DNA from 4 places in the Alkalihalobacterium alkalinitrilicum genome. Region 2 is predicted to be linked to each of the others. Evidence: riboswitches for the same ligand, from Rfam matches in the RefSeq annotation. Region 2 holds a riboswitch; each other region holds the start of a gene.
The links. A riboswitch is a leader RNA that binds a small molecule or an ion and turns the genes downstream of it on or off. The one in region 2 is predicted to bind cyclic di-GMP.
Positions count from the first base shown of each region.

Region 1: it holds a riboswitch for cyclic di-GMP, as region 2 does, so the genes downstream of both, BK574_RS13000 (anti-repressor SinI family protein) here and BK574_RS28945 (type II secretion system protein) in region 2, are expected to answer to the same signal.
Region 3: it holds a riboswitch for cyclic di-GMP, as region 2 does, so the genes downstream of both, BK574_RS08000 (methyl-accepting chemotaxis protein) here and BK574_RS28945 (type II secretion system protein) in region 2, are expected to answer to the same signal.
Region 4: it holds a riboswitch for cyclic di-GMP, as region 2 does, so the genes downstream of both, BK574_RS11885 (hypothetical protein) here and BK574_RS28945 (type II secretion system protein) in region 2, are expected to answer to the same signal.

Region 1 is NZ_KV917368.1:2,702,611-2,705,950, forward strand. Features, by position in the region: gene sigK (RNA polymerase sporulation sigma factor SigK) at 1-585, opposite strand, end outside; cyclic di-GMP riboswitch class I at 1,073-1,168, shown strand; gene BK574_RS13000 (anti-repressor SinI family protein) at 1,200-1,406, shown strand; gene BK574_RS13005 (VanZ family protein) at 1,498-1,767, opposite strand; gene BK574_RS27535 (hypothetical protein) at 2,042-2,203, shown strand; gene BK574_RS13010 (ABC transporter ATP-binding protein) at 2,510-3,340, opposite strand, start outside.
Region 2 is NZ_KV917368.1:4,742,174-4,745,513, reverse strand. Features, by position in the region: gene BK574_RS22900 (PilW family protein) at 1-453, opposite strand, end outside; gene BK574_RS22895 (type IV pilus modification PilV family protein) at 450-908, opposite strand; gene BK574_RS22890 (prepilin peptidase) at 921-1,673, opposite strand; gene BK574_RS28945 (type II secretion system protein) at 1,824-2,159, opposite strand; cyclic di-GMP riboswitch class II at 2,355-2,438, opposite strand; gene BK574_RS22880 (sensor domain-containing diguanylate cyclase) at 2,746-3,340, opposite strand, start outside.
Region 3 is NZ_KV917368.1:1,709,128-1,712,467, reverse strand. Features, by position in the region: gene BK574_RS08010 (sigma-54 interaction domain-containing protein) at 1-131, opposite strand, end outside; gene BK574_RS08005 (2,4'-dihydroxyacetophenone dioxygenase family protein) at 338-826, shown strand; cyclic di-GMP riboswitch class I at 1,008-1,095, shown strand; gene BK574_RS08000 (methyl-accepting chemotaxis protein) at 1,300-3,036, shown strand; gene BK574_RS07995 (Rrf2 family transcriptional regulator) at 3,236-3,340, opposite strand, start outside.
Region 4 is NZ_KV917368.1:2,517,350-2,520,689, reverse strand. Features, by position in the region: gene BK574_RS11895 (hypothetical protein) at 1-169, shown strand, start outside; gene BK574_RS11890 (peptidoglycan recognition protein family protein) at 169-1,095, shown strand; gene BK574_RS11885 (hypothetical protein) at 1,299-1,625, opposite strand; cyclic di-GMP riboswitch class I at 1,707-1,789, opposite strand; gene BK574_RS28825 (hypothetical protein) at 2,052-2,183, shown strand; gene sda (sporulation histidine kinase inhibitor Sda) at 2,184-2,315, opposite strand; gene BK574_RS11875 (hypothetical protein) at 2,539-2,916, shown strand; gene BK574_RS11870 (hypothetical protein) at 2,918-3,229, opposite strand; gene BK574_RS11865 (hypothetical protein) at 3,305-3,340, shown strand, end outside.

The DNA.
Region 1 (3,340 bases), 2.0 Mb from region 2:
TCTTTCTTTCATTAAATCTAGACCAAAACGTCCGACAATGACTTCTTTTTCGCGCTCATCTAATACATGGATGTAATCATAAATTTGCTTTTTTTCCATTTTCAGTTGGATCGTATCGACGATATCGTCCGTTTCTTCTTGAAGGACATCAATTAAAGTAATTTCATTTCCTTCCTTATCCGTTCCAATTGGATCGTGAAGCGATACGTCTTTCTTTACTTTCTTTAATGCGCGAAGATGCATGAGGATTTCATTTTCAATACACCTGGCTGCATAGGTCGCTAGTTTCGTTCCTTTTCCTTGTGAGTAGCTCTCAATCGCTTTTATTAACCCGATTGTGCCAATCGAAATTAGATCTTCTGTATCTTCACGAGTATTTTCGAATTTTTTTACGATATGTGCGACTAAGCGTAAATTATGTTCTATAAGGCGATTACGGGCTTCTTCGTCTCCTTGCTCCATGAGCTGTAAGTATCTCTGCTCCTCTGCTTTCGAAAGCGGTTGAGGGAAGGCATTGTTTTTTACGTACCCTACAAAAACAATGACTTCTTTAATAAAATAGGTGATGGCTGCAAATAATGACACTTCCTCACCCCCATAAGGTTTGTTATCTTATGTCTATGTGTGTATGGGCTCGGTTGTGTCTGTACAAATAAAATTAAATTGAAACTAGTTCTTTCATATCCCCACTTTTTTGAAAGTCATTTAGTGCTCATCCTTAAAATACATAACCTTCTGTAAGTTTATTATTGGGTATTTTCTGAAAAAGTTCTCGACATATTAGTATTCAATATAACAATTAATTCCAAATAATCCATCCGTTTGAAATAACGATGATAGAACTATATACCTACTATTTTTTGTTTATCAACATATCAACAGTGTAAACATAGGTAAAAAAAACTAAGCAGGGGTCATTTTTTCTGTATCTTTGACACGATTTGTATATTCTATCATCGACAAACTTCAACACTATGATATGGTTTCTTCCTTTATACTATGAATTAATTAATACATAAGTCGCGGAAAATCTCAAAAACTTTGAAAAATCATGAGGAATACTTTAATATTTTTCAGAAAACGGCAAACCTATTGAAAAGTAGGGACGCAAAGTCACAGGTCTTAGGTTGGGGATTTGGATTTCAATGATGATGGCTGGACTGCCTGAAATGCTCATAGTATTTTAGGAGGGAAATACGATGAAAAATGAATGTAACAAAGAGTTGGATCAAGAGTGGGTACAATTAATGAAACAGGCAATGGAAATGGGTTTAACCAAACAAGAAATCAAACGGTTTTTATTAAAAAAGAAAACAAACTGGGCAAGTCCTCCAAGAAACTTTATCCTTAGAAAAGACTATCCATTTTTTTTACTTCTTGATAAGTATTACGCAAAAGTTTATTAATTCTATGTAAATTACAAAGTTAGGACGGGCCGAAAGTGATCAATGATGGCGAATATCATTCATCACTTTTTTTCGTTTAACCTAAGCCTAGCTACAAATTAACCTTGGTTGAACTCTTTTGAAACATACAGACTATTTTTCTTAAAAAGGAACCAAAGGTAGCATTCCTCCTATTATAGCTTCTTCTAACAATTACCCATAAAAGCATTTTTGAAATATCATCAAAACCAAACGAGCGAAACGGTACGTAATATTGATGCACTTCATCAATGACACCATACGAAACCGCAACCAAGAATGCAAACTGTTCTTTTTTTCGTTGAAGTTCTCCAAATGTCAAAAAGGCAAGAATAATAAACAAATATAACAGCCCAATTGAGCAAGTTCGAGAATAACTCCAATCGCTACGAACACACTCGGATGCATATTACTAAAAATGACTTCCAATCGACTTGGATTAAAATTACTGGATTGCCACCAAATCAACATCACATAGAGAATAGAATACTAATAAAAACTCTACGCATGTTAAATACATGTATATAACAACGATCAACAAGTACCCATAAGACGTTACCTGAATATTGAATACTTCTCTGGAACAAGTAATACGATATACAGAGGAGGTCTTAGTGATGCTTCTACTAGGTAAACAGATAATGAGTAAAGGTAAAGCTTTTTATCATCGTTTAATGTATGCCTACAATATTGTGTTGTATAAAGATTGTCTTGATAAAGAGATGAAATTAAAACTCTTAAAAAGAGTAATTCATCATGAAAAAGAATTAAATGTTTAGAGAAAATAAGTGAAAGAAGATTGATTAGGAATTTATTAAGTAAGTTCTTATGTTTTTATTTAATCGTTAGACTTTTGTTTAATAAAAATAGAATGATGTGGTGTTGCATTTTTTATAATGTTACTATTTTTATCAAATACTGGTGACATATATTCGCTTTGATTATAATTACCTAAAGGCTTATACTTTGAAGCTACTTTGGCATTCAAATACCTTATTCCCTATAACCTATTAGACTTTTTTACAAAACTTGTAAGCTTATAAATTATATTGTGAATGAGGTACCTCATTCAGCGTTTAACCCTTTTATGATTGCATAACTTCCATTTGCTTTCTGAGCAATTGACTAAACATACTCCGTTTTTCTTTTGCCAGCTGATTAAAGCCACCTTGCTGGATGATTTGACCTTGATCGAGAACAATAACTTGATCAGCGTGACGAATCGTTGATAAGCGATGGGCAATAACGATAATTGTCATTCTGCCTTTCAGTCGTTCGATAGCCTCTTGTATCTTCGACTCATTTTCTGTATCTAACGCACTCGTAGCTTCATCTAATACGAGGATCGATGGTTTCCGTAAAATCGCCCGGGCTAAGACAAGTCGTTGCCGTTCTCCTCCTGAAAGTCGGATGCCACGATCTCCAATTAAAGTATCCAACCCTTGAGGAAGCTTACTAACAAAATCAGCAGAAGCAAATTCGAGTGCTTCCCACATTTCCGCTTCGCTGGCATCTGAAGCAACAAGTTGTAAATTTTCTCGAATACTTTCATTAAATAAAAATGGATCTTGAGGAACATAACTAATCGCTTGTCGCAAAGAACGTACATTACCGCTTGATAGTGGAACACCGTCTAATAATATTTCTCCTTCTTCTGATTGATTAAGTCCCATCAACAAATCAATTAACGTACTTTTACCAGCACCCGATGGGCCAACTACAGCAGTCATTTGGTTGGCAGGGATATACAAATTAATATCCTTTAAGGCATACTTTGAATCATTCGGGTTATAACGAAATGTAACATTACGACACTCTATCCCATTATGAATGTTTAAAGGTTGGATGCTCTGTTGATTAACAGCTGTAAACTCTTTTGCGCTTTTACATTCTTCTTGCATGGCAATAACCGCTTT
Region 2 (3,340 bases):
TTTTTTATAACGTGAGTACGCATTATTATAAACGGTTAACTGCAATCGATATGACTGGTCTCGATTTTGTAACGATAAGGATATATTGTATTTGACAGGGTCTTCGGCTGGCTCAGGTGTTACATCAAAACTTTCTACTTGATTCGATAATAGATGGCCACTATCTTTAAGAAAAACTTCTTTTGTAACCTCATCATAGCGGATAAATACCTCTCCATCTTTTCTTAACTCCCATTTTCCAGGAGTATTATAAATTTGTGCTCCATCGCGAATTTTTTCACTCATATATTGCGAGATAAACCGCGCTTCATGTTGCAGTTGATTATCAATACTCGTTTGTTGATGGACTTTCAATGTACTATTTACTAACATATAAACAGGAATAGAAATCATTGACATAATGGTAATCGTCAAAAGTAACTCGACTAAAGTAATACCTCGTTGATTTCTCATGGTTGCTTTTTCACCACCGTAACTAAAGAAACATCTTGACTGTTTGGTGCGTTTGATTTTACGGTTACTTCTACTTCAAAAAAGCTAGCTGCTAATATCTGATTTCTTTCCTCATCATCAGTTACGTCAGATAACTCACTAAATGAGATTTCATAAAGTACTTCTGTATCTCCTAACAAAGGCGGTTCAAGTTGAGCTATGTTAATTTCCGTACAGCCACTATTAGGGGAACAAGTGCCGTAAATTATTTCATCCTTTAAAGCACTTGGGTACGAATTGACTCTCACTTCTTCGATCACTTGCTGAGCAAAATAAAGAGTTTGCGTTTCTCTTCCTTGAGAAACCGTGTTCGTAAAGGCATTGGTCATTAACGTGAGAATAGGAATTACAATAATCCCCAATATAACAATCGTTACGAGTAACTCAATTAATGTAATTCCTTTTTGATTATTCATATTCTCACACCCTTACCATAAGAAGTTAATATACCAATTCCAAATATCCTGTCCAAATAAATAAGCTAAAAGCGTTCCAATAAAGATAAACGGCCCAAACGCAATCGGTTGTTTACGCTTCACGATGCCAAGTGCCAATAGTAGTACACCAATGACCGTACCGACAAATGATGCTAAAACGAGACTCATCACCGTCATCCATGGTCCTAACGCGACACCAATCGCCGCATACAGCTTTACATCACCACCACCCATTCCACCTCGACTAACGATGGCAATGAGTAGTAACAATGCAAAACCAACAACCCCACCAAGTAAATAGTACCAAAATGGTTCTGTACCTATAAATAGGTGAGAAATGATAAGTACACCAAGCATTGGTAACGTTACTACATCTAGAATAAGTTGTTTACGAATGTCAGTTAATACAGAAATGACAAGTAAAACAGTTAGGAGAAGTGCTGGAATTAGCTCTAGTTGTAGACCGACAAATTTATACACGATAAAAATCGATGTAGCTGTTAAAAGTTCACCGAATGGGTATAAAGGTGATATTTTTGTTTGACAATAACGACATTTGCCTTTTAGAAATACATAACTGAAGACAGGAACTAAATCTAATACCGATAATTTGTGTTTGCAATGTGGACAATGAGAAGGAGGGAAGGCGATTGATTTTTTATTTAATAGACGGATGGCTACAACGTTGAAGAAGGAGCCGAGTAATAATCCTATTAGAATGACATATATATCTATGAAAATCACAATTAACTCTCCTCCTAAAATATATTATGTCTAAAAGGACCCAGTTAATAAATAACTACATTCATTACCTTTTGATTTAAAGTTTACGCATTTTTATCAATTCTGGTTAAAAAGCTGCCGCATTTTTACGGCAGCTTTTATAATAACAGTCTATTGACATTCAGTAATCGCTAAAGGAGTGTCTGCTACTTCTGCAGCAGGAAGATCAGTTCCATCAGCACACTTTGGCCAACTTTCTAAGTAATCACCAACAAGTTGAGACTTTAATGTTGGTTCTTCTCCATTTACCACAGAATACCTTTGAAAAGCATCTTCTGCTATTTTTAAAGTTTGCGCATTTGTATTTTCTGCCGCAGATTCACGTTGCCCCATTAGTGCTGGTACCGCTATCGCTGCAATAATCCCCAAAATAACAATTACTACTAGTAACTCGATTAGTGTTAAACCGCGTTGGTTTTTAAGACGTTTTTGAATAAGTGCTCTCATTCTTATCTCTCCCTTTTTCCTCATAGTTTCAATTTATTTTCAGAGCTGTTCTTGGCTCTCAAAATCGTTAATAGATTGGCTTGTCCTTGTGCGTGATTCCCCTTGTTTCGCTAACTTTTTTACCTTAATCTGTCAAAATGCGACAAATTTAAAGCAAAAAAATAACTTTTACCTTTGACCACCTCCGCAGATGTCATATGTAAAAGTCGGTTGCACCACTAGCTCCTTACGACTTAGGCGCCCACTTACAAGTCGTAACTCATCGCTCCTTTTCAAACTACCTCTAAGAGTTATTACCCTAATTACAGTAGCTCCAAACCTATTATAGCAAATTATTAAATTCAGGTAATACTAACTAGTGAATTTCCAGTTATTCACTAGTCTGAATGTCTTACCCTTATATTTTTGATTATAACAAGAAATCTTTAAAATTAAAGAGTTTTTCAAAAAAAATTATGAGCGTTTTTAAAACATCTTAAGACTAAAGTCACAAAAGATACATTAGTTTTAAATGTGAGTTTTATAATTAGCAAAAAGTAGAAATCATTTCACGTACTTTGTCTCTATCTCCTCTACTTTCTAGTCTTTATCTCGTTAAAGTATCCGCTAAAAAATCTACATTTTTTACGACTTCACAATCATCCCTATACAGCGCTACACGATTTCTTCCTTTTTGTTTAGCACCCGTATACATGGCGCGGTCGGCTTGACGGACGAGTGAAACGGGATTGGTTTCTTCTTTGTCACTTATGGCGAAACCGATACTCGCTGTAACGTGAATGATCTTTTTCTCACCATGATTAAGATCATTATGAATATTGAAACTGTTATTGGCAATTTGACTTCGCAATTGTTCGGCTATCTTATGTGCATTCGTTAGATTTGTATTGGTTAACATGATCACAAACTCTTCGCCACCGTAACGGGCTACAGAGCCATCATCACCTATGATGTTCTCCATTAATTTTGCCAATTGACAGAGTACTTCATTTCCTGCTTGGTGACCATACGTATCATTGACCGATTTAAAGTGATCGAGGTCTAATAAAATAACAGCTAGTTTTTCATTCTGAATGATGCTTCGTTCATATTCTTCAATTAATGTTCGTTCAAATGATCGATAGTTGTAGAGGTCGGTTAGTGAACAACGCTCACTTTCTTTTATCGTCTGTTCGTAATGG
Region 3 (3,340 bases), 3.0 Mb from region 2:
TTGGCAAAGATTAAGTCTCCATTGCTTTTAAAAAGTAGGGAAGGTTGTTCTGTCATTTCTAAAAATCTTGTTATTTTTGTTTGACTTATGAGATCTTTAACCGTTGTCTGTGTTTGCATTTTATTTTCCATAGTAACACCCTCTTTCCTTTGATCTACAATCATCATAAACTATTGTGACATATAAATTAAGTGCAAAATTGCAAATGTTGTGCATTGTTGCACAGATTTGGTTGCATTTTTACTGATCATACTGTGTTTCATGGGGTTTTTACTGTTGGCATGAAAGTTGCAATATAGTTGTATACCTTAATTACAAAACAAATGGAGTGATACAAATGGTTAAAAATTTAGAGTTAGATTTTTTCACTGAAAAAGTAGCATTACCTGACAGAGCAATTGATATTGAAAGTATTCCGTGGGTTCCACATAGTGAAGGAGTATGGTTTAAACCGCTACGATTTGATTTAACTACTGGTAATTGGGTTCATTTAACAAAGATGTCAAGTGGTGCGATGATTAGACGCCATAGACATACAGGTGGGCCTGTTCTCGCTTATCCGCTTCATGGAGAATGGTATTATTTAGAAAGAGATTGGGTTGCTAGACCAGGAACATTTGTTTATGAGCCGCCAGGAGATATCCATACGTTAGTAGTGGATAAAGACAAAGGTGAAATGATTACGTTATTCTTCTTAGGTGGGGTCATTCAATATTTAGATGACAATAATAATGTGACTGATCAAGATGATATTTTTCTTCGATTAAAGAAATACACTGATTACTGTGAAGCTAATAATATACCAATCGTAAATTTGACATACTAGTTTCCTATTCGAGGCCCAAGTTTGTAATCTTGCAAACTTGGGCCTCTTTGTAACTTTATAACTAAGGTAGTTTGATATACATTGATTAAAAGAGAGACTAATTACATAAAATCATTGAAAATTTATAATTTTTAAATGATAATAGAACTAGTTAATCAACTCTATACAAATAAATTGAATAATTTGTTAAGGGCAAACCTTTGGAAACAAAGGGACGCAAAGCTTTAGGGGCTAATACAAATTTTTTGTTATGCTAGCCAGTTACCGTTTTATGGAAACATTTTTTAACGGGAATGTTTTTTTATTTTATATTAAGCTACTAGATCCATTCAGTTATTGGGGGTAGGCACTGGGAAAATATAATCGTAACTTATGTCTATTGATAGATAAATTTTGTGAAAACCGCCAATTCATTGGTGTACTTGTGTTTCTATATTAACAAGATATTTAAATATAAAAGGTGGTTTGAGGGTATGCAACTGACAATTCAAAAAAAGCTCTTTTTTATAATTCTTCTTTTGTTAGCGGTTCCAAGTTTAATTATTGGTATTGTTGGCTTTAACTCTGCAAAAAGTAGTCTAAATCAATTAAGTGGAACCATGTTGGAAAATAGTACAAAGCAAGTCGTACATATGATTAGTGCATTAAATAATGAAGTGGATAAAGGAACTTTGTCTTTAGAAGAAGCACAAGAGACAGTTAAAACTTTTATTTTAGGGGAAAGAATGGCTGATGGAACGAGACCTGTAAATACCAATATAGATCTCGGAGAATATGGGTATATTTTTGTAATTGATAACCAAGGAAATGTTCAAACCCATCCATCCCTTGAAGGTGATAATGCTTGGGAGTTTCAAGCAAGTGATGGATCGTATTTTGTACAAGAATTTATTAATGTTGCTGAAAGTGGTGGAGGTTTTGTTTATTATGATTTCCCACATCCAAGTAATCCCGATCGAAATGAAACGAAAATAGGATATTCTGAAATTGACCCGTATTGGGGCTGGGTTATTGTACCAAGTTCATATATGTCAGATTACAACAGTGGTGCTAATCAAGTTTTATATATTCTTCTCATTACATTAGGGTTATCTTTATTAATCGGAACGGTTATTACATACTTATTTTCAAGACATTTATCAAAACCAATCCAAGCATTATCTCAACAGGTGCAAGAAGTGGCATCTGGTAACTTGAGAGTTAGTGAGTTAAACATTAAAAATAAAGATGAAATTGGTTTACTAGCGACTAGTGTAAATAAAATGACGAAAAACTTAAAAGAAATCATTGGTCAAGTGTCTTCTAGCTCTGAGCAAGTAGCATCGACTTCAGAAGAGCTATCTGCAAGTAGTGGGCAAACTAGTAAAGCAACAGAAGAAATTACAGAAGCGATACAGGAAATTTCCAGCGGTGTTGAAAAACAAATGGAAAGTATCGAAGAGATGTCTAATGTTGTAACGCAAATTTCTACTGGAATTGAAGCCATTTCCAAAAATGCAGAAGAGGTCAATCAATCTTCAGAAGAAACAGCGAATACGGCTCAAAAAGGGAAACAAGTTGTATTCCAATCGATGGAACAAATGAACCAAATTAATGCTTCAAGTATAGAAATGGAAAAAGTAATTCAAGCTTTAGGACAAAAGTCTGAGCAAATAGAAAATGTCATTTCAATCATTACTAGTATATCTGATCAAACGAATTTATTAGCCTTAAATGCAGCGATAGAAGCTGCTCGCGCAGGAGAACATGGTAAAGGGTTTGCAGTTGTTGCAGATGAGGTAAGAAAGCTAGCAGAAGAATCTAGTAGAGCGGGTAGTCAAGTAAATGAATTGATTAAAGACATTCAACAAGAAGTAAGTAAAACAGTAGATGCAATGGGTGAAAATGGACGTGCAATAGAAGAGGGGATCACACTAGCAAACCAAGCAGGAAAGGCGTTTGAGGAAATTACAGATGGTGTTGAAAATGTTAGTTATCAATTCCAAGATATTTCAGCTGCGATCCAACAAATCAATACAAGCTCAGAAAGTTTATTAAGAATGGTAGATGGTACGGAACACATTTCAAAAGAAGCGGCAGGTTATGCTCAGAATGTTGCTGCTTCAGCAGAGGAGCAAAATGCGTCTATGGAAGAAATCACTTCTGTTGCTGATACATTAGCCACCATGGGTGAAGAATTGCAAAATAGTGTAAAAAGGTTTAGCTTATAATCATCCTAATAAGTTAAAAGTGAGAACTTCTTAACGAAACAGAGCAAAAAACTAAAATAATAATTATATAAATCTCCTACCGAATTTGATTAAATAGGTAGGAGATTTCTTTTCGACCTTGCTTTAACGAAGTAAAGGATCAATAGTATGCTTCATTCAGCTATGCAAAAAGTAGAATGAAAGCACACGACAGACCGAACTAAACTTTTGGTAATAGCGTCCTCAAGTAATCTTTGTTAATTAATATATCCTCAAGTGTATAACTATCAAGGACTTTTAAGAATGCTTTCATGGCATCATTCAA
Region 4 (3,340 bases), 2.2 Mb from region 2:
GTCTAGAAAGTTTCTAATGGCTGTGGTTACAGGGTTATTGGTCATTGTTAATCAAGGGTTAGGGTTAGAAATTCCGACAGATGCGGTTCTCACTGTTGCTGGTGTGGCTATTTCATATATTCTCGGTGAAGCGTATGTTGACGGAAAAGTGAAAGGAGAGGGTAAGTAATGAGCAAAGTACAAGATTTACGAGGTAAGTTAATGGATGGCGGAAGTCGTAGACGTATTGATCAAATTAATCGTATTGGCGTCCATTATTCTTTTACAGATCAAGGGGACGCTTTTTCTTTTGAAAGAACATGGAGAACTAAAAGAGGATGGAGTCACGGTGGTTATTCTGAAATCATACTAAAGGATGGAACACTACAAATATGCTATGACCCTGTAGTTATTACAAATGGAGTTGGTGGTCACAATACACGAACATATAATATTTGTTACGTCGGTAAAGGAGCACCTAACGAGAAGCAATTACCAGTATTAATAGAACGTGTACGCTTAGCGATGGAACGATTTAATATAGGGTTATCTAATGTTTTAGGGCATCGAGAGTTTCCTAATCAATCCACAGCGTGCCCAGGAATAAATATGGGTGAGTTTCGAAAACGGTTAGAGGGGCGCACTGAGAAAGAAGTTACAGATACTAAAATTGCTGGAATAGTAATAAAAGCACCTTCACCAAATCCATTAATTAAGAACGGAGACCGAGAAGAAACGGTGAGGAGTTTACAAAATAAATTGCTTGCGGCTGGTGAACGATTACCACGTTTCGGAGCTGACGGACATTTTGGTAAAGAAACAGAAGACGCAGTAAAAGCGTTCCAAGCTCGACAAAATATCTTAGTTGACGGTCTGGTTGGTAATCAAACAAGAAACGCTTTAGATGCAGTATTACCAAAATACCGTAGATTATTAAGAAATCTATCTCCAATGCTACGTGGAAATGATGTGACCGCAGTACAACGTGTGGTAGGTGCTACAACTGATGGTATTTATGGTGCTAATTCAGCAAGTGCCGTAAGAAATTATCAACGTCTTCATGGTCTAACTGTGGATGGTATTGTTGGTCCACTAACTTGGGGACATATGTTTTAATAACAAAAAGAAGCCCAACCTTGTGGTGGACTTTTCAGATGGATATTTTAGTGGCCCCTCGACTAGAAATAAGAAGTGGGGTGTTATTCCCAAGAGGCTTAACGAGGCCAATTAAGCCTTCTATATCAGTATATGTAACTCGGTTTTGTTCTATGTATTAAACTTAAAATAGCCCACTCTTCGGAGTGGGCTTAAATTCTTGGTTATCTGTTTATAATACCTAGTTTTAGTTTTAGATCGTAAAGCCTTTTAGAAGCAACTTTATATTCTAAATCGACATGAGTAACAACATTAATAACTAAATTATGACTGTATTCATTTCTTAAGATAGAGAAAACGGTTGGTTTTTTATTTTTTAAAAATGCCATTACTTCAGAAACGGGCAATGTTACATTATTAGTATTAGTACGTAAAAAGCTAATAATAAAATTTTTGAAATGAAATACAGAATCTCTCTTATCGGGCAGAGTCACAATTAAAGAGTCCAGTTTTTCTAATGCTACTTTTAGTTCGGGTTCAATTAGTTCCATTATTGTTTTTTACACTCCTTTAAGAAAATTTGTGCCGAATGAAAATATCTGGGTGCTTTTCTTACGGAGTTTTATTTTTTCATTGGCAGCTGGCTGACGTGGGTTTCCCGTTAGTCCCTGTAGCTTTGCGTCCTTATCTTTCAATAAGTTTGCCTTTTGCAAATACTGTAGAATTATATCGGAAATTGGCGATCGAGTAAAGTAGTGATACTATAAAATAGTAAATCCCACTCTTCGGGGTGAGAAATGGGATTTTCTTTTTAGCGCTGGGAATTTATGTAAAAGTCTATAAAGTGGAACAGAAAAAAGGGTATTAGAGTTGATTTGTAGAATTAGCAGTAAAATAAAAAGTCCTCTCAATAGAGAGGACATAATAGTTGAAATTATCTAACTTTTGCAATATATTTTTGTAAAGGAGTGAGAAATTTGCCCATTGAACAGCAATTGAATGAATTAGTATCTTATTTTGAAAGTGAGTTACAAAGACAAGTATTAGAAAGGGAAATTGAATTCTTACAATGGCTTCAAGAAAAGATTGATAATAGTAAATGTAAATAATTATTTAGTATATGTAATTTCTCTTTTTAATAATTCTTTCTTTAATAGTTCAATGAAATCTTTAGACAACTTGCAGTTAATTGCTTTGTTATATGCCTCCAATAAATCACCGTCGCTTAACTTTTCTAACATGAAAAAATCCTCCCTTGAATACATACCCAAGAAATAATATTAAATGCTGTGAGAACTTATAGCAATACTTATCTGAACATTCACTCGATTGTAATTGATTTGTAATATTATTAATTTTTTTGAAGGGGCTTTAATTTTTTACACAATCTTAACTTTACCTTTATTGTTCTTATAAAATAAAATAGTTATTCTAAATAAAGAACAATAAAAGGGAGGTTTTTTAATGACTGTATTTGAAGAAAGTTGTGTTCCAGAAAACATGATAGAAGGGTATCGGCTGCTTTACGAAATTGAAACAACATTACAATCTATAATCAATTTTCAACTAACTTATAAATACGGTCTTCACTGGCGAAGTATCCTCTACGAGAAAAGGCCAATTAATGACGCATGCCTGCACGAATTAGTTAGCTACCTCTTTAAATACCCACATATCATCCCCAATATTAATAGATCTCAAAGAGAAAAGCTTAGAAAATTATCAGATATACGAAATAAAGTATGCCATATGACAGATATCGCTGATAGTGAGCTGAAGGTAATAAAGGAATGTAACAACATGATTAAAGGGTTTTCATACGAGATTAGCTCTAAAAGGTAAACTATTTTCTGTAACCATTATAAGGATCCCTATTCAGAACTTTCTCCTCATAATCCCTTGAAAGATCCTCTAGCATCTCACGATCGAGTCTTCCTTTAAGATAGTCATCATCAAAGACCTTCATGACTTGACCTTCTTTCATATCCATTACTTGAAGTACCTTTTTCAAACCCTCATAATAGTACAACATTATATGGTACCGTCTTTTTACCTCATAACAATCAGGACAGAGTTTTTTATCCATCCTTACTTTTAAGTTCTTTTCTCTACCAGTTCTTAAACAATTTTCACAGGTGCCCAGTGACTCGTTCATAAAAATCGTCCCTCCAAAGCAGAAGCTATAAAAATTATTGACATTTAAAATATAGGTATTATAGAGTTGTAATAAATGGAAAGGGGAGTTACAATGAGGAATTTATTTGGT